DNA from 3 places in the Streptomyces sp. SS7 genome. Region 2 is predicted to be linked to each of the others. Evidence: riboswitches for the same ligand, from Rfam matches in the RefSeq annotation. Region 2 holds a riboswitch; each other region holds the start of a gene.

Region 1 (5,795 bases), 3.6 Mb from region 2:
TGGACCGCCCCGGCGCCGTCCAGACGCAGCTGCTCATCGGCCGCGTCGGCCCCGACCGGCACGCACGCGTGTGGGCCGCCCAGGTCCTCGGCACCTACTGCCTCGGCGGCACCCTCACCTCCCGCCTCGACCGCGTCCTGCGCGAGGAGAAGGGCTACACGTACGGCGTGCGTGCCTTCGGGCAGGTCCTGCGCTCCGCCCCGGACGGCTCGGGCGCCGCGATGCTCGCCATCAGCGGTTCCGTCGACACGCCGAACACCGGTCCCGCGCTGGACGACCTGTGGAAGGTGCTGCGCACCCTCGCGGCGGAGGGCCTGACGGACGCCGAGCGCGATGTCGCCGTGCAGAACCTGGTGGGCGTGGCGCCGCTGAAGTACGAGACCGCGGCGGCCGTCGCGAGCACGCTGGCCGACCAGGTCGAGCAGTTCCTGCCCGACGACTACCAGGCCACGCTCTACCGTCAGCTCGCCGCGACCGGCACGGTCGAGGCCACCGCCGCGGCCGTGAGCGCCTTCCCGGTGGACCGTCTGGTGACCGTCCTCGTCGGTGACGCCGCGCAGATCAAGGAGCCCGTCGAGGCGCTCGGGATCGGCGAAGTCACCGTCGTCCCCGCCGAGTAGACGCGGCAGAGGCGGACGTACTGCGGCCCCGGGGCGTCGTCCCGGGGCCGCAAGATGTCCGAATTGATGCGGAGGTTGTGTGTCTGTGCTGTGGCGTGCGCTACAAAAACCGTGATCCGTTTGAGGATTGATAACGGTCCCGCATAGCGTCGGCCCGGCTGTCCGTCAGGCACCGCGCCGCATCCGCGGCACCGGACAGTCATCGCCGAGTCCCCGTACGGCGCGAGCCAGGGGAGCCGGGGACCCGCCCTCCTGTCGCCGCCTTCGGGGCTGGAGGGGCCCAGTCCCTGGGGTGAATCGGACGCCCGCGCGTGAGCGAGGGGGTCCGTAGGAGACCTTCCTGCTCCGAACCCGTCAGCTAACCCGGTAGGCGAGAGGGAAGGAAAGGACCGCTCGCCCTTCATGGCGTATACCTGCACCACCGGGAAGCACCGCCGGCCCAGCCGGATGCAGCGCACCACCGCCCGCGCGGCGGGATTCGCGGCGCTGACCACCACCGGTGTCATGGCCACCGTCGCCTCCAGCCCGGCCTTCGCCGCGGAGCCGACCCCCGAGCAGACCGGCCTGATCCCGGTCGTCACCGCCGGCGAGGCCGTCGCCGAGCAGGTCGACGACCAGGTCGCCCTGCAGAAGAAGGCCGCCTTCGAGGAGGCCGCGCGCAAGGCCGCCGCCAAAAAGGCCGCCGAGGAGCGCGAGGCACGCGTGCGTGCCGCCCGTGAGGCCGAGCGCAAGCGCCTGAACGCCTTCGTGCTGCCGATCACCGGGTCCTACGTCTCCACCGGCTACCACGCGAGCAGCTCCCTGTGGTCCTCCGGCAGCCACACCGGCATCGACTTCCACGCCGCCAGCGGCACCCCCGTGCACGCGGTCGGCCTCGGCACCGTCGTCGAGGCGGGCTGGGGCGGGTCCTACGGCAACAACGTCGTCATCCGGATGAACGACGGCACGTACACCCAGTACGCGCACCTGTCCTCCATCGGGGTCTCGGTCGGCCAGCAGGTCACCCCCGGGCAGCAGATCGGCCTGTCCGGCGCGACCGGCAACGTCACCGGCCCGCACCTGCACTTCGAGGCCCGGACGACGGCGGAGTACGGCTCCGACATCGACCCGGTCGCCTACCTCCGCCAGCACGGCGTCAACGTCTGACGCCACCCGGCGACACCGCGTCCCAGAGCCCCGGCCCCAGCGGCCGGGGCTTTCGCCGTTTTCGCCACCCCGCTGTCCAAAAAATATCCCTGGATTCCGGTCCGCCTTCGGAAATTGCCGCTGATTGCAATAGAGTCACGGAACACACGTCAATCGGCGGAGCTCGGCGACGTTTCACGGGGATTAAGACGGAGGCTGTCATGCGTATTCCGGCGCACTCGGTGTGCACGGCCATCCGGGACGACATCGTCGCGGGTGTCTACGAGCGCGGCAGCCGTCTCACCGAGGAACTCCTCGCCCGCCGCTACGGCGTCTCCCGCGTCCCCGTCCGGGAGGCGCTGCGCACCCTGGAGGCCGAGGGCTTCGTCGTCACCCGGCGGCACGCGGGCGCGTGCGTCGCGGAGCCGACCGAGCAGGAGGCGGCCGACCTGCTGGAGATGCGCATGCTCCTGGAGCCGCTGGGGGCCGCCCGGGCCGCCCAGCGCCGCACGGAGGCGCATCTGAAGGTGCTGCGCGGGCTCGTCCGGCTGGGCCAGGAGCGGGCCCGCAGGGGCAACAGCGAGGATCTGCGCTCGCTGGGCGGCTGGTTCCACGAGACGCTCGCCCAGGCCTCCGGAAGCCATGCCCTGACCTCGGTGCTCACCCAGCTCCGCCACAAGATCGCCTGGATGTACGCGGTGGAGGCGCCGGCCGACCCGGTGGAGTCCTGGGCCGAGCACGGCGCGATCGTGGACGCGGTGGCGCGCGGCGACCAGGAGCGCGCGCGGACGGTCACGGCCCTGCACACCGAGCGCGCCACGGCCGTGCACCGCCTGCGTTTCGCCGGCGGCGGGGACCGCGCCGACCGTGTGAGGACTTCGCAACCTCCCGTAAACATGACGGGGCTGCGGCATTAACACGGGGGCCGTATACAAAGAAGGGATATTCAGCGGAGGAGTATTTCCGCTGCCCTTTTCATGCGCGCCCGGGAATTCTCGAAGGCGCGCTTTCGGTGTGCCCGGGGCCGGGTTTCCGTTTGTGCAAAAAAAAGCCGGGCCGTGTCACCTTCGAAGGTGACACGGCCCGGCGGGTGCGTCAGACGGTCTCGGGGAGTTCCTCGAGACCCTCGGCGACCAGCTTGGCCAGCCGGTCCAGCGCGACGTCCGCGCCCTCGGCGTCGGAGGCGAGGACGATCTCCTCGCCACCCTTCGCGCCGAGGCCGAGGACGGCCAGCATGGAGGCCGCGTTGACGGGGTTGCCGTCGGCCTTGGCGATCGTCACCGGGACGCCTGCGGCCGTGGCGGCTCGGACGAAGATGGAAGCGGGGCGGGCGTGGAGGCCCTCGGCCCAGCCGACGTTGACGCGGCGCTCAGCCATGTGTTGCTGCCCTTCGGTTCTCAGGTTGTCTAGACCGGTGTTGTCTAGACCAGTGTTCCACACGTGAAGCCGGTGAGGAACGGGTCGAACGTCCCGTCCCTCGGGCGGTCACCGGATCGCGGCCTCGATCCGGCCCCCGTCCTCCACAGACTGCCCCGCGCCGTTGTCGTACGCGAGCCGTACTCTGGGCCCCATGCAGAGCGCCTCGGACCGGCACGAGTACCCCGCCCACTGGGAAGCCGACGTGGTGCTGCGCGACGGCGGCACCGCGCGCATCCGCCCCATCACCGTCGATGACGCCGAGCGCCTGGTCAGCTTCTACGAGCAGGTCTCGGACGAGTCGAAGTACTACCGCTTCTTCGCGCCCTACCCGCGACTGTCCGCGAAGGACGTCCACCGCTTCACGCACCACGACTTTGTGGACAGGGTGGGACTCGCGGCCACGGTCGGCGGCGAGTTCATCGCCACCGTACGCTATGACCGCATTGGTGCCGACGGCATGCCCGCCTCCGCACCCGCCGACGAGGCCGAGGTCGCCTTCCTGGTCCAGGACGCCCACCAGGGGCGCGGCGTCGCCTCCGCCCTCCTCGAACACATCGCGGCCGTCGCGCGCGAGCGCGACATCCGCCGGTTCGCCGCCGAGGTACTGCCCGCCAACACCAAGATGATCAAGGTGTTCACGGACGCCGGCTACACCCAGCAGCGCAGTTTCGAGGACGGCGTCGTCCGCCTGGAGCTGGACCTCGAACCCACCGCGCGGTCCCTGGCCGTGCAGCGCGCGCGGGAGCAGCGCGCCGAGTCCCACTCCGTACGACGGCTGCTGGCACCCGGCTCGGTCGCCGTGTTCGGCACCGGACGTGCCCCCGGCGGCGTCGGCCGCAGCGTCCTCGGCAACCTCCGTGCGGCGGGCTTCACCGGCCCGCTGTACGCCGTGAACCGGGCCTTCCCCGAGGACCTCAAGGACATCGACGGCATCCCCGCCCACCGCTCGGTGCGCGAGATCGCCGGCCCCGTCGACCTCGGGATCGTCGCCGTCCCCGCCGAGGACGTGCCCGAGGTCGTCCGCGAGTGCGGGGAGCACGGCGTCCAGGGCCTCGTCGTGCTCTCCGCCGGTTACGCCGAGAGCGGCCCCGACGGCCGCGAACGCCAGCGCGCCCTCGTCCGCCACGCACGCGCCTACGGCATGCGGATCATCGGCCCCAACGCGTTCGGCGTCATCAACACCTCGCCGCAGGTCCGGCTCAACGCCTCGCTCGCCCCCGAGATGCCGCGCCCCGGCCGCATCGGACTGTTCGCCCAGTCCGGCGCCATCGGCATCGCCCTGCTGTCCCGGCTGCACCGGCGCGGCGGCGGCGTCACCGGCACCACCGGGGTCTCCACCTTCGTCTCCTCCGGCAACCGCGCGGACGTCTCGGGCAACGACGTCCTCCAGTACTGGTACGACGACCCGGACACGGACGTCGCCCTGATGTACCTCGAATCCATCGGCAACCCCCGCAAGTTCACCCGCCTCGCCCGGCGCACCGCGGCGGTCAAGCCCCTGGTGGTCGTCCAGGGCTCCGGCTCCGCCCCGCAGGGCCACGCCGTCCGCGCTACCCGGCTCCCGCACGCCACCGTGTCGGCGCTGCTGCGCCAGGCCGGCGTCATCCGCGTCGACACCATCACCGAACTGGTCGACGCGGGCCTGCTGCTCGCCCGCCAGCCCCTGCCGACCGGACCCCGGGTCGCCATCCTCGGCAACTCCGAGTCGCTCGGCCTGCTGACCTACGACGCCTGCCTCTCCGAGGGGCTGCGCCCGCTGCCCCCGCTGGACCTGACCACCGAGGCGTCGGCGGACGACTTCCACGCCGCGCTCGCCCGGGCCCTCGCCGACGAGACCTGCGACGCGGTCGTGGTGACGGCGATCCCCGCGATCGGCGAGACCTCGCCCAGCGACGCGGCCCTCGCCCAGGCCCTGCGCTCGGCGGCCGCCGCGGCCCCCGCCAAACCGGTCCTCGTCGTCCACGTGGAACTCGGCGGCCTCGCCGCCGCGCTGTCCGCCGCGACCAGCACCGCACCGCGCGCCGGAGCCGGCGCACGCACGCGTGACACGACACCGCCCCGGACCGGCGCCCCCGCGGGCGCCCCAGCGGTGGAGGCCCCCGCGGGTGCCCACCTCATCCCCGCCTACCCCGCCGCCGAACGCGCCGTACGCGCCCTCGCCGAAGCGGTGAAGTACGGACAGTGGCGACGCGAGGCCGCCGACCCCGGCCGGGTGCCCGCCTACGACGACATCGACGAGAAGGGCGCCGCCCGGCTGATCGACGGGCTCCTCTCCCGCGGGCAGGGCCTCACCCTCGGCACCGAGGAGACCTGCGAGCTGCTCGGCCACTACGGCGTCCACCCCCGCCGCGCCACCCCCGCGCCCACCCCCGACGAGGCGGCCTGCGCCGCCGGCGCGCTCGGCTACCCCGTCGCCCTCAAGGCCACCGCCCCGCACCTGCGCCACCGCGCCGACCTGGGCGGCGTCCGCCTCGACCTCGCCGACGAGGAACAACTGCTGCGGGCGTACGCCGAGTTGACCGAGCTGTTCGGCAGGCCGGAGGAGATCCGTCCGGTCGTCCAGGCGATGGCTCCGCGCGGGGTCGACACCGTCGTCCGCGCGGTCATCGACCCGGCGGCCGGGGCCGTGCT
Region 2 (5,795 bases):
AGACGGGAGCGGCGGGCCTGGCGCTTGGTCTGGGAGCGGTAGACGCGGGCCGCGGTCTGCTCGCCGAGCACCCGCAGTCTCGTCGCGGTGGAGAAACGGTCCCGGTCCTTCGCGGCCATCGGCTTCGCGCCTCCCCTTTCACACGCGCGTACGTCCCCGCACACGGTACGGGACCGAGTACGGGGACGTACGTACGACTGGCTGTCGCCGGCTCTGCCTGCCGGCTCTGCCTACTGGCTCTGCTACTGGTTCGCGGAGCGGAACCGCGGGAAGGCCGAGCGGCCGGCGTACACCGCGGCGTCGTCGAGGATCTCCTCGATGCGCAGCAGCTGGTTGTACTTGGCGACGCGCTCGGAGCGGGCCGGGGCGCCGGTCTTGATCTGGCCGCAGTTGGTGGCGACGGCCAGGTCGGCGATGGTGACGTCCTCGGTCTCGCCGGAGCGGTGGGACATCATGCACTTGAAGCCGTTGCGCTGGGCCAGCTCGACGGCGTCCAGGGTCTCGGTGAGCGAGCCGATCTGGTTCACCTTGACGAGCAGGGCGTTGGCGGTGCCCTCCTCGATGCCGCGGGCGAGGCGCTCGGGGTTGGTGACGAACAGGTCGTCGCCGACCAGCTGCACCTTGTCGCCGATGCGGTCGGTGATGACCTTCCAGCCGGCCCAGTCGTCCTCGAACAGCGGGTCCTCGATGGAGACGAGCGGGTAGGCCGCGACGAGCTCCTCGTAGTACTCCGTCATCTCGGCGGCGGAGCGGTCCTTGCCCTCGAAGAGGTACTTGCCGTCCTTGTAGAACTCGGAGGCGGCGACGTCGAGGGCGAGGGCGATCTGCTCGCCCGGGAGGTAACCGGCTTCCTTGATGGCCTCGAGGATGAGGTCGAGGGCCTCACGGTTGGAGCCGAGGTTCGGGGCGAAGCCGCCCTCGTCGCCGAGGCCGGTGGACAGCCCCTTCGACTTCAGGACCTTCTTGAGGGTGTGGTAGACCTCGGTGCCCCAGCGCAGGGCCTCGGAGAAGGACTCCGCGCCGATCGGGGCGATCATGAACTCCTGGATGTCCACGTTGGAGTCGGCGTGCGAGCCGCCGTTCAGGATGTTCATCATCGGCACCGGCAGCAGGTGCGCGTTGGGGCCGCCCAGGTAGCGGAAGAGCGGGAGGTCGCTGGCCTCGGAGGCGGCGTGGGCGACGGCGAGGGAGACGCCGAGGATGGCGTTGGCGCCGAGGGAGCCCTTGTTGTCGGTGGCGTCCAGGTCGAACATGGCCTGGTCGATCAGGCGCTGCTCGGTGGCGTCGTAGCCGACGAGCTCCGGGCCGATCTGCTCGATGACGGCGAGGACGGCCTTCTCGACACCCTTGCCGTGGTAGCGGTTGGGGTCGCCGTCACGGAGCTCGATGGCCTCGAAGGCACCGGTGGAGGCGCCGGACGGGACGGCGGCACGACCCGTGCTGCCGTCGTCGAGGCCGACCTCGACCTCGACCGTGGGGTTGCCTCGGGAGTCCAGGATTTCCCGGGCTACGACGACGTCGATGGACGGCACGAGCATCTCCTTCTTGGGATGTGACGCTGGTTGTGCGGGGCACAGGGGCCTTGCGGCCTGTGGTGGGCCTTGCGCCTAGAGCCTAACCGCCCCGGGGCCTGCGGCAGCCGACCGACCGCCCCGTGGACAAACTGACCGTACACATTGTTCCCCATCGGAACAAAGAGCGGGTGGCGCAGAGGCGAACACCTGGGCAAAGAAAACCCCGCTCCGGTGCGTCGGGGGAATGCGCACCGGAGCGGGGAGCCCGTGGGGACGGGGGGTGACCCTCACGAGTCCTCAGAGTGCGGGGCCTTCATGTGAGCGGCCCGTGGCCCCGCACGGGAGCGGCTGTGTCACTTCAGGTGCAGCTGCTGGCCCGGGTAGATGAGGTCCGCGTCCTCGACGATGTCCTTGTTGAGCTGGAACAGCTTCTGCCAGCCGCCCTTGACCTTGTGCTTCTCGGCGATCGAGCTGAGGGAGTCGCCCTTGACGACCTTGTACTCGCCGTCACCCTTCTTGACCTTCTTGCCGGTCGGGGTGGTGACCGTCCTGGAGGCGGCCGGGCGCTCGGAGGAGCGGGAGGCGGTCTGCTGCTCGGTGGAGCGGGTGGCGGAGCTGCTGGAGCCGCTGGAGCCGCTGGAGCTCGACGAGGAGCCGGTGCTGCCGGAGCCGGTGGAGCCGGCACCGCCGCCGTACGGCGTGCTGGACAGACCGGTGCCGCAGACCGGCCAGGCACCCTTGCCCTGGCCCGCGAGGACCTTCTCGGCGATGGTGATCTGCTGCTCCTTGCTGGCCAGGTCGGCGCGCGCGGCGTAGGCGGTGCCGCCGTACGCGGCCCAGGTGGAGGCCGAGAACTGCAGGCCGCCGTAGTACCCGTTGCCGGTGTTGATGGACCAGTTGCCGCCCGACTCGCACTGGGCGACCGCGTCCCACTCGGAGGCGGTGGCGGCGGAGGCGTTGCCGGCCGCCATCAGCGGGGCGGCGATGGCGACACCGGTGACGCCCGCGAGAGCGGCGACCCGGGTGGCCTTGGACGGACGACGGTGCTTGCCCTTGCCGGAAAACAGCATGGTTCATCCCCTCACCGACGCCTGCGAGGTGAGCTGTCGGGTTCGGGCCGGTTGAGTTGCCCGGCCGCGCACCTCGTGGTGCGCGGCTTCACCCCGAGCCGGTTCCGGCGGTCAACCGCCGGGCCCGGCACTTACCTTGGGTCCCCCGCTCCTGCCTACGGCGCTTGACGCGACGACTGTTCCCGGGCTGCCACTGGCAGGATTCGGCGTTGCGGCGGCCGGGGCCCGGATTGCCGAGCGGTCCTGACCGTAGACACCCCATCCCGGGAATTTCAAAGACGATCACGACTTCTGAGACTCATCCCACACTTTCACCAAACCGGACAATCGCCGCGAAGCGGGACGTGAACTCCCGGTGCTTTTAAGGGCGTTCCGCCCCTATTGCACCACTGTGTCGAGGGTCTGACCGGGCATGATGGCGCTGGGGTCGGCGCCGATGCGGTCCTTGTTCTCGGCGTAAAGGGCGCGCCATCCGCCGTCGATCCCAAGGGAGTCGGCGATGGAGGCGAGGGTGTCGCCCTCGCGGACCGTGTAGGTGGAGGCGGCATGCCGGCCGGCACTGGCGGTCGAGGTGCCGTCCGCGGCGGCCTCGTCGGCGGTGGCACCGCGATGCCGGCCGGAGCCGAGGGAGCTGGTGTCGACCAGGCTCCAAGTACCGGCATCCTGGACCGCATTGTCCGAGTTGTCCACTTCCGGTGCGATCGTGGACGGGCCCTCGGATTCCTGTGCGCCCTCTTTGGACTTACCCGAAGTGTCGGACTTGCCCGAGTCGTTCGCCCCCGAGGAGGAGGCGGACGAAGGGGATTCCGAGGCCGAAGCGGACGGATCGGCCGACGGGGTGGAGGTGTCGGCACCGGAGTCGGCGGAACCGTCGGAGTCGGTGGAACCGGACGCCCCCTTGGACAGGTCGGACAATCCGGATGACACGGGCGAGTCGGACTCGTCACCCGCCACTCCGGTGTCCACGCCGTCCGCCGCGCCGTTCACCTGCGTGAGCCCGGACGTCAGCCCGCAGGTGTCCCAGGCGCCGACGCCCTCCTTGGCGAGGATCTGCTGGGCCACGGCTATCTGCTGGTTGCGGCTGGCCAGATCGGGGCGGGTGGCGTAGTCGAGGCCGCCGTACGTCTCCCAGTCCTCCTGGGAGAGGCTCAGGCCGCCGTACTCGCCGCCACCCTTGTCGGCGCTCCAGGACCCGCCGGTCTCGCACTGCGCCACCTTGTCCCACACCGTGCCGTCGGCCGCGCTCGCGCCACTGGCGGCGAGGAGCGGGAGGGCGATGGCGGAGCCGGTCACTCCGGCCGCGACGAGGAGGGCCGGAGCCTGACGGGGGCGACGGTGCCGACCGTTCCCGGAGAGCATGCGAGGGCCTTTCTCTGGACAGCAGTGACCGGCGCGACGGACGACGTGAGCGCACAGAGGTTCGCCGCGCTGACGACCGAACGTATCGGCAGACGATCAGTAGTCACAAGTTAATGCCGCGCAGATCACGTGAAGATCACAGACTTGAGGGTCGGTCACCTTTGCTCCATCGGACGGTCACACTACGGCTGACCTCGGGTCAGCTCGCTGTGGGCCACCGGCCGGCCACGCACCGCGGTGAACTCCACGGGCAGGGTGCGCAGTCCGCGCATGATGAGCCCGCCGCGCCACCTCAAGTCGGCCGGGTCCGCCGCGAGTCGCAGGTCGGGCAGCCGGGTGAGGAGGGTGCCGAGGGCGCTCTGGCCCTCCAGCCGGGCGAGGGGGGCGCCCAGGCAGTAGTGGATGCCGTGGCCGTACCCGAGGTGCTGGTTGTCGCGGCGGGACAGGTCGAGGGTGTCGGGGTCGGTGAAGCGGGCGGGGTCGCGGTCGGCGGCGGCGAGGACGACGAGGACCGGGTCGCCGGGGGCGATGTTTTGCCCGCCGAGGGTGAGGGGTTCGGTGGCGAAGCGCCAGGTGGCCAGTTCGACCGGGCCGTCGTAGCGCAGGAGTTCCTCGACGCCGGTCTCCAGGAGGGCGCGCTCCCCCTGCGCCAGGGACCGCTGGAGCCGCTCCCGCTGGCCGGGGTGGGTGAGGAGGGCGTAGGTGCCGTTGCCGATGAGGTTGACCGTCGTCTCGAAGCCGGCGAACAGCAGGATGAAGGCCATCGCGGCGGCCTCGTTCTCGGTGAGGTGCTCGCCGTGGTCGGAGGCGCGGATCAGTCCGGAGAGGAGGTCCTCGCCGGGGTCCGGCCGCTCGGGGAGCTCCGCGCGCTTGCGGTGGATGAGTTCCAGGAGATAGCCGCGCATCTTCTTCACCGACCGTGCGACACCGCCCCGGGGTCCGCCGCCGTGACGGATCATCATGCCCGCCCAGTCCCGGAAGTCGTCCTGGTCCTCGCGGGGCACGCCGAGGAGGTCGCAGATCGCGTAGATGGGGAGCGGGAAGGCGAAGTCGTGCATCAGATCGGCCTCGCCCTCACCGGCGAACCGGTCGATGAGGTCGTCGGTCAGCTCCTGCACCCGGGGCGCGAACTCGGCGACCCGGCGCGGGGTGAACGCCTTGCTGACCAGCCGTCGCAGCCGGGTGTGGTCCGGCGGGTCGATGTTCAGCAGATGCGTCATCAGCTCGGCCTTGCGCTCGCCCGGGATGCCGGTCCGGCCCCTGGCGTGCTCGGGCTCGTCGTGGTGCGCGGGGTTCTTGGAGAGCCGCTGGTCGGCGAGGGCCTGTTTCGCGTCGGCGTACCGGGTGACCAGCCAGGCCTCCACTCCGCTGGGCAGCCGGGTCCGGTGCACGGGGGCGTGCTCGCGCAGCCAGGCGTAGGCCGGGTAGGGGTCGGTGGCGAACTCCCAGGTGAAGAGCTCGGGGGCGGGCGGGACGGCGTTCGGGGGGTGGGGCCGGCTGGTCACTGCTTCCTGTTCCTCGCGTGCTCGCGCTGCGCCTTCTCGTTCTCCTTCTTCTTCTCCTTCTGCTTCACCGCTCCTTCTGCTTCTCCCGCTCGCGGATCGCGTCGCGGTAGACGCGGGCCGCCGCGCGCAGGGCCTCCTCCGGGTCGACGCCCTCCGCCTCCGCCCCCGCGGCGAGGGCGAGCAGCCGGTAGCCGATGCCCTCGGCGGCGGGGAGGGGGACGTCGAGACCGGCCGAGCGGACCCTCGACGACAGCTTCGCGGCCAGGGCGAGGCCGGGCTGGTGGAGGGGGATGCCGTCGGTGACGGACTCCCGCTGCTTCTCGACCGCCTTCGTGCGCAGCCAGTGC
Region 3 (5,795 bases), 2.6 Mb from region 2:
CGCGTGCGAGCCGCAGCCGCCGCCGGCCGCCGCCCGGTGCTCGGGCAGGGTGACCTCGCCCGCGCCCTCCACCTCGAAGCCGGCGTCCGCGATCATCTCCAGGTCGGCCTTGCCGGCCTGGCCCTCGGTGGTGAGGTAGTCGCCGAGGAAGATCGAGTTCGCCAGGTGCAGCGCGAGCGGCTGCTGGGTGCGCAGATGGACCTCGCGCCCGCCCGCGATCCGCACCTCGACGTCCGGGCAGACGAACCGGACCATCGCCAGGATCCGCAGACAGCGCTGCGGGGTGAGGTTCCACTCCTTGGCCAGCGGGGTGCCCTCGACCGGGATGAGGAAGTTGACCGGCACCGAGTCCGGGTCCAGCGCGCGCAGCGAGAAGACCACGTCGACCAGGTCCTCGTCGCTCTCGCCCATGCCGGCGATCAGCCCGGAGCAGGCGGACAGACCCGCCGCGTGCGCCTTGGAGACGGTGTCCACCCGGTCGGCGTACGTGTGGGTGGTGGTGATGTCCCCGTACGTCGCCTCGGAGGTGTTGAGGTTGTGGTTGTAGGCGTCCGCGCCCGCCTCGCGCAGCCGCTCGGCCTGGCCGTCGGAGAGCAGCCCGAGACAGGCGCACACCTCGACGCCCTCGTTCTGGTCCTTGATCGCCTTGATGGTCTCGGAGACCCGGTCCACGTCACGGTCGGTCGGACCGCGCCCGGACGCCACCAGGCAGACCCGCTTGGCCCCGCCCGCGAGCCCGGCCGCGGCGGCCTTGGAGGCCTCGTCGGGCTTGAGCCAGGTGTACTTGAGGATCCCCGTCCGGGAGCCGAGGCGCTGGGAGCAGTACGAGCAGTCCTCGGGGCACAGGCCCGACTTGAGGTTGACCAGGTAGTTGAGTTTCACCCGCCGGCCGAACCAGTGCCGGCGCACCTTCCCGGCCGCGGCCACCACGTCCAGCACGTCGTCGTCGGAAGTGGCGAGGACGGCCAGCGCTTCCTCGCGGGTCGGCAGCTCGCGCCGAAGCCCCTTGTCCACCAGCGTGTTCAGCAGGTCCATGAGAGCCGATCCTGTCCTACGGGACCGCCCCGGGCCAAGGTAGGGATCACACAACACACCCGGATCGACGTGTGGGTATTGCCACACCGTGGGTAGCGGCCCGTGACGCTAGGGTCTGTCCGCTACCTACAAAAGCCCCGGAGGAGCCATGGCGTTCGGCTGGATCGACGAACAGGCGCGGGCGCGCCGCCGGGCCGGACTGGTCCGGACGCTGCGGCCCCGTCCGGCCGACTCGCCGCTGCTCGACCTCGCGAGCAACGACTACCTGGGCCTGTCCCGGCACCCGGAGGTCACCGAGGGCGCCGCGGCGGCCGCGCGGACCTGGGGCGGCGGCTCGACCGGCTCCCGGCTGGTCACCGGCACCACCGAGCTGCACACCGAGCTGGAGCGGGAGCTGGCGGAGTTCTGCGGCTTCGAGGCGGCGCTCGTCTTCTCCTCCGGGTACGCCGCGAACCTCGCCGCGGTCACCGCGCTGGCCCCGCACGGCTCGCTGATCGTCTCCGACGCGGGCAACCACGCCTCGCTGATCGACGGCTGCCGGCTGGCCCGGGGCACCACCCAGGTGGTGGCGCACGCGGATCCCGACGCCGTCCACAAGGCGCTCGGCACCCACGACGGCCCGGCGGTGGCCGTCTCGGACACGGTCTTCTCGGTCGACGGGGACGCGGCCCCGCTGGCCGCACTCGCGGCCGTCTGCCGGAAGCACGGCGCCGGGCTGGTGGTGGACGACGCGCACGGCCTCGGCGTCCTCGGGAACGGCGGGCGGGGCGCCCCGGACGCGGTCGGGCTGGCCGGCGCCGAGGACGTGGTCGTCACGGTCACGCTGTCGAAGTCCCTCGGCAGCCAGGGCGGGGCGGTGCTGGGGCCCGCGCGGGTGATCGACCACCTGGTCAACTCGGCCCGCACCTTCATCTTCGACACGGGCCTCGCCCCCGCGGCGGCGGGCGCCGCCCTCGCGGCGCTCCGGCTGCTGCGCCGGGAGCCCGAGCGGGCGGCACGCGCGCGTGCGGTGGCTGCGGAACTGCACGGGCGGCTGACGGCCGCGGGCCTGGAAGCGGTGCGTCCGGACGCCGCGGTCGTCTCCGTGCGTGCGCCCTCCCCGGAGGAGGCCCTGCAGTGGGCGGCGGACTGCCGGTCGGCGGGCCTCGCCGTGGGCTGCTTCCGTCCTCCCTCCGTGCCCGACGGCGTCTCACGTCTGAGGCTGACCGCCCGCGCCGACCTCTCCGGGGCCGAGCTGGATCGCGCTGTACGGGTCATCGGGGAGACACGACCATGAGTCGGCGTGACACGGCCGTGGGGCGCCCCTGCTGACGGATGACGGTGATCAGTGGATCGGTGATCAGTGGAACGCGGCGGTGAAACCCGACCAGCTCTCGGGGGAGAAGAGCAGGGCGGGACCCGCCGGATCCTTGGAGTCGCGTACGGCGAGCAGCCCGGCGAAGGGCCCGAGGGCCGGCCGGGCCGTCTCCACGCAGTTGTTCGCCCCCGTGCTGTAGCTGCTGCGCAGCCACCGCACCTGGGGGAGAGCGTGGGGGTCGGTGCTGCTGGGTACCGTCCGAGGTACGTTCCGAGGCAGAGCAGTCATGGTGCCTCCCTACGCGCCGTCAGCTGTCGCGGCGATGTATTCCAGTGATTCCCCGGGCGAAAGGGCATGTGCCCGAAGGGCGTTGAAGGCCTCGGTGTAGGCCTCGAGGTCTTCTTTCCGTTCGAGGTAGAGGCTACTCGTCAAGTGGTCGAGAACAACCACATCCAGATCAGGGGCGCTCGAAAAGGAGAAGATAACGAAAGGCCCGGTGACCCCGATATGGGCACCGGCCGCAAACGGCAGAACCTGCAAACGCACGTGGGGGAGTCGCGCCGCCTCCATCAGCCGGACGAGCTGGCGCTCCATCACCTCGGGGCCGCCCACCTCCCGCCGCAGCACCGCCTCGTCCAGCACCGCGCTCAGCCGCAGCGGGGGTTGTCTGCGCAGCACGTCCTGGCGGGCGAGCCGCACCTCCACCAGCGTGTCCAGCTGGTCCTCGTCGGCGCCCTCCACCGCCGCCCGGGTCACCGCACGGGCGTACTCGGCCGTCTGGAGCAGCCCGGGAACCACCGTCGTCTCCAGCGTGCGCATCGCGCCGGCCTGCGACTCCAGGCTGATGAAGTCCCGGTAGGCGGCCGGCAGCACCCCGCGGTAGGCGTGCCACCAGTGGTCACGGCCGCCGCTCTCCTCCGACCCGGCCAACGCCGTCATCAGCTCCCGCAGCCGCGGATCGGTCACGCCGTAGACGTCGAGGAGTAACCGCACATCGGCCGGTTTCGTACCGCTGGTGCCGGTCTCGATACGGCTCACCTTGGACTGGTGCCAGCCGACGAGCCGGGCCGCCTCGCCGCTCGTGAGCCCGGCCCGGGCGCGCAGACTGCGCAGTTCGGCGCCCAGCTTCCGGCGGCGCACCGCGGGACCGTGTTGCACGGGCTCCTCCTTACTCCTCAGGGGCCGCCCCAAAACGCTCTGCCGTGGCAGGGTTCACCGCATCGGGCGACAGATATATGCATATCTTGGTGGATCGCCACCCGTGACGGGCGTGCTGATGGCAGTCTGGCGAAGTAGCACCAGTCCGGGACCGTACTCGAACCATCCGCAGCGTGTCGGACTCCGGTCCCGTGGGAAAGGGACGAGGTCGCCATGGCAGACCATCTGGAAGCATCCGTCACTCTGCCGAGCGAAGCCGCCTCGGTCTCCACGGCCCGCGGCTTCGTGGCCGGCACGCTCGACGCATGGGGGCTGCCGGCGGACACGGAGGCGGCCGACGCCATCCGGCTGATCGTCTCCGAACTCGCCACCAACGCGGTGCAGCACACCTTCGGCCAGTCCCCCACCTTCACGGTGGACCTGGTGCTCGACCGCGACGAGCGCCTGTGCATCGGCGTCACCGACAGCCATCCGCGCTTCCCCAGACGACTGCCGGCCGCCGTCCAGCAGGACAACGGCCGAGGCATGGTGATCATTCGCTGGCTGACCGCCGAACGGGGCGGCAGGCTCAGGGTGCGCCCCACCCGGGAGGGCGGCAAGACGGTCACGGTCGAGCTGCCGTGGACCGTCCCGACGGCGGAGCCGGTGGCGGGCGCCGCGGCGGCGGTGCTGCCGGGCGAGCTCCCGGGGCGGTGAAGGCGCGTCAGGGGCACCGACGCCACCCCGGGGAGCGGTGCTCGGACAGGCCCTAGCGGACCCGGCCGTACCAGACGCTCTTGGTCCAGATCTTCTCCAGCTTGACCCAGCTGCCGGTCTTCGGCGAGTGCCAGATCTTGCCGTGCCCGGCGTAGATCCCGACGTGGTACACGTTCGACCCCGAGTGGAAGAACACCAGGTCCCCGGCCTTGCGGCTGGAGGCCGAGATGTGGCGCGTCTTGTTGTACTGCTGCGCAGCCGTGCGCGGCAGGGTCTTGCCCGCCTTCTTGAACGAGTACATCGTGAGACCTGAGCAGTCGAACCTCTTGGGTCCGGCCGCCCCGTACTTGTACGGTGCACCCTTCTTGGACGCTGCGACCTGGAGCGCCTTCGCCGCCGGCGTGGCGGCGGCCGCGTCGGCGGCCACCCCGGGAATCACGATCGAGCCGCCCACGGCGGCGATGGCGAACGCCGAGGCCGTACCGGCCCGGGCCATGAGCGACGGGACACGATTGAGCGCAGTCATGCGCAACCCTTCGTCAACCGCCTGTGAAGGATGACCTGTCGGATTCGGGCTGACAAAGGTGCCCGGCCGCTCACGCGGCTTCACCCCAAGGGCTGCTCGGCGCGGTCATGGCGTGACCGTTCCGGCTACCCGTCGTGCTTGGGTCCTCCACTCCTGCCGATGCACTCCTGTCGACGGGTCAATCCGGGCAGCGGCAGGACTCGGCGTCCGCCCGGACCGCCCCGCCGCTTGTGGCGGGGACTTGTCGTCAGACACGGATCTTGACTCACCGTTGACCGAAATACCCAATGGAAGCGGCTATTTGTGGGGTTACTCACCATTCACCTGTTCGGGTGAACACCTGATGGGTTATCAGGTGTCAAGACCGCAAAAGCCCTCCCGACCTGCGCCGCTACCCCTTGTGGTGCCTCGGGAAACGGCGCCTTCGGTGCAGTGCGCTCGTCCGCAAGAGGAGTCGCCGCTACGCCGAACGGGGGTAACCCGACTGGTCCGTTTCACGTCCGGCCCGGACGTCGCGGTCATCACGGCGACGCTCGGAGCCGGACGGGTGTGCGTCAACTGTCGGAGAGCGGGGGAACCGTGACGCGCGCGGTACGGCGCTCCCCGTCCAGGACGCGCAGCGCCCGCGCGAGCGTCGGCGCGTGCAGCTCGCTCTCGCCCCGCTGGTGCATCAGCGTCAGCGCGTCGCGCAGCTCCGCCGCCCGAGTCACCAGCGCCTGGGCGGCACGCAGGCCCCGGTAGGTGTCCCCGTCGTGCGCGGGATTGATCCGTCCGAGCAGATCCACCACGTCCAGATAACGGTCGATCAGCTCGCCCTCGGCGCGGGTGAGCGCCGGCAGGGGCGGCAGGTCGGGAACCATCCCGGCTCACCTCGCCCCGGAGACGTCGCGCCGGCTGGGGACGACGCCGTCCACCAGTCCGTACTCCTCGGCCTGAGGTGCGGTCAGGATCAGGTCCCGCTCGATGTCCTCGGTCACCTGTTCGGGGCGGCGTCCGGTGTGCCGTACCAGCATCTCCTCCAGCAGGTCCCGGGTGCGCGCGAGCTCCCGGGCCTGGATCGCCAGGTCGTCGGCCCGGCCTTCT

What was found. Region 2 has a riboswitch for cyclic di-AMP ahead of U5640_RS27125 (transglycosylase family protein). Riboswitches for the same ligand answer to the same signal wherever they lie in the genome.
Positions count from the first base shown of each region.
Region 1: it holds a riboswitch for cyclic di-AMP, as region 2 does, so the genes downstream of both, U5640_RS10015 (M23 family metallopeptidase) here and U5640_RS27125 (transglycosylase family protein) in region 2, are expected to answer to the same signal.
Region 3: it holds a riboswitch for cyclic di-AMP, as region 2 does, so the genes downstream of both, U5640_RS38610 (C40 family peptidase) here and U5640_RS27125 (transglycosylase family protein) in region 2, are expected to answer to the same signal.

Region 1 covers NZ_CP141223.1:2,230,136-2,235,930, reverse strand. Annotated here, with positions in the region: gene U5640_RS10020 (pitrilysin family protein) at 1-620, shown strand, start outside; cyclic di-AMP (ydaO/yuaA leader) riboswitch at 814-1,008, shown strand; gene U5640_RS10015 (M23 family metallopeptidase) at 1,023-1,766, shown strand; gene U5640_RS10010 (GntR family transcriptional regulator) at 1,967-2,662, shown strand; gene U5640_RS10005 (HPr family phosphocarrier protein) at 2,841-3,122, opposite strand; gene U5640_RS10000 (GNAT family N-acetyltransferase) at 3,316-5,795, shown strand, end outside.
Region 2 covers NZ_CP141223.1:5,844,226-5,850,020, reverse strand. Annotated here, with positions in the region: gene U5640_RS27135 (septum formation initiator family protein) at 1-119, opposite strand, end outside; gene eno (phosphopyruvate hydratase) at 243-1,532, opposite strand; gene U5640_RS27125 (transglycosylase family protein) at 1,868-2,584, opposite strand; cyclic di-AMP (ydaO/yuaA leader) riboswitch at 2,588-2,757, opposite strand; gene U5640_RS27120 (transglycosylase family protein) at 2,963-3,943, opposite strand; gene U5640_RS27115 (cytochrome P450) at 4,126-5,448, opposite strand; gene U5640_RS27110 (nucleoside triphosphate pyrophosphohydrolase) at 5,513-5,795, opposite strand, start outside.
Region 3 covers NZ_CP141223.1:8,397,770-8,403,564, forward strand. Annotated here, with positions in the region: gene bioB (biotin synthase BioB) at 1-1,035, opposite strand, end outside; gene U5640_RS38590 (8-amino-7-oxononanoate synthase) at 1,184-2,311, shown strand; gene U5640_RS38595 (DUF397 domain-containing protein) at 2,375-2,620, opposite strand; gene U5640_RS38600 (helix-turn-helix transcriptional regulator) at 2,630-3,490, opposite strand; gene U5640_RS38605 (ATP-binding protein) at 3,704-4,186, shown strand; gene U5640_RS38610 (C40 family peptidase) at 4,239-4,712, opposite strand; cyclic di-AMP (ydaO/yuaA leader) riboswitch at 4,716-4,918, opposite strand; gene U5640_RS38615 (hypothetical protein) at 5,267-5,572, opposite strand; gene U5640_RS38620 (ATP-dependent Clp protease proteolytic subunit) at 5,579-5,795, opposite strand, start outside.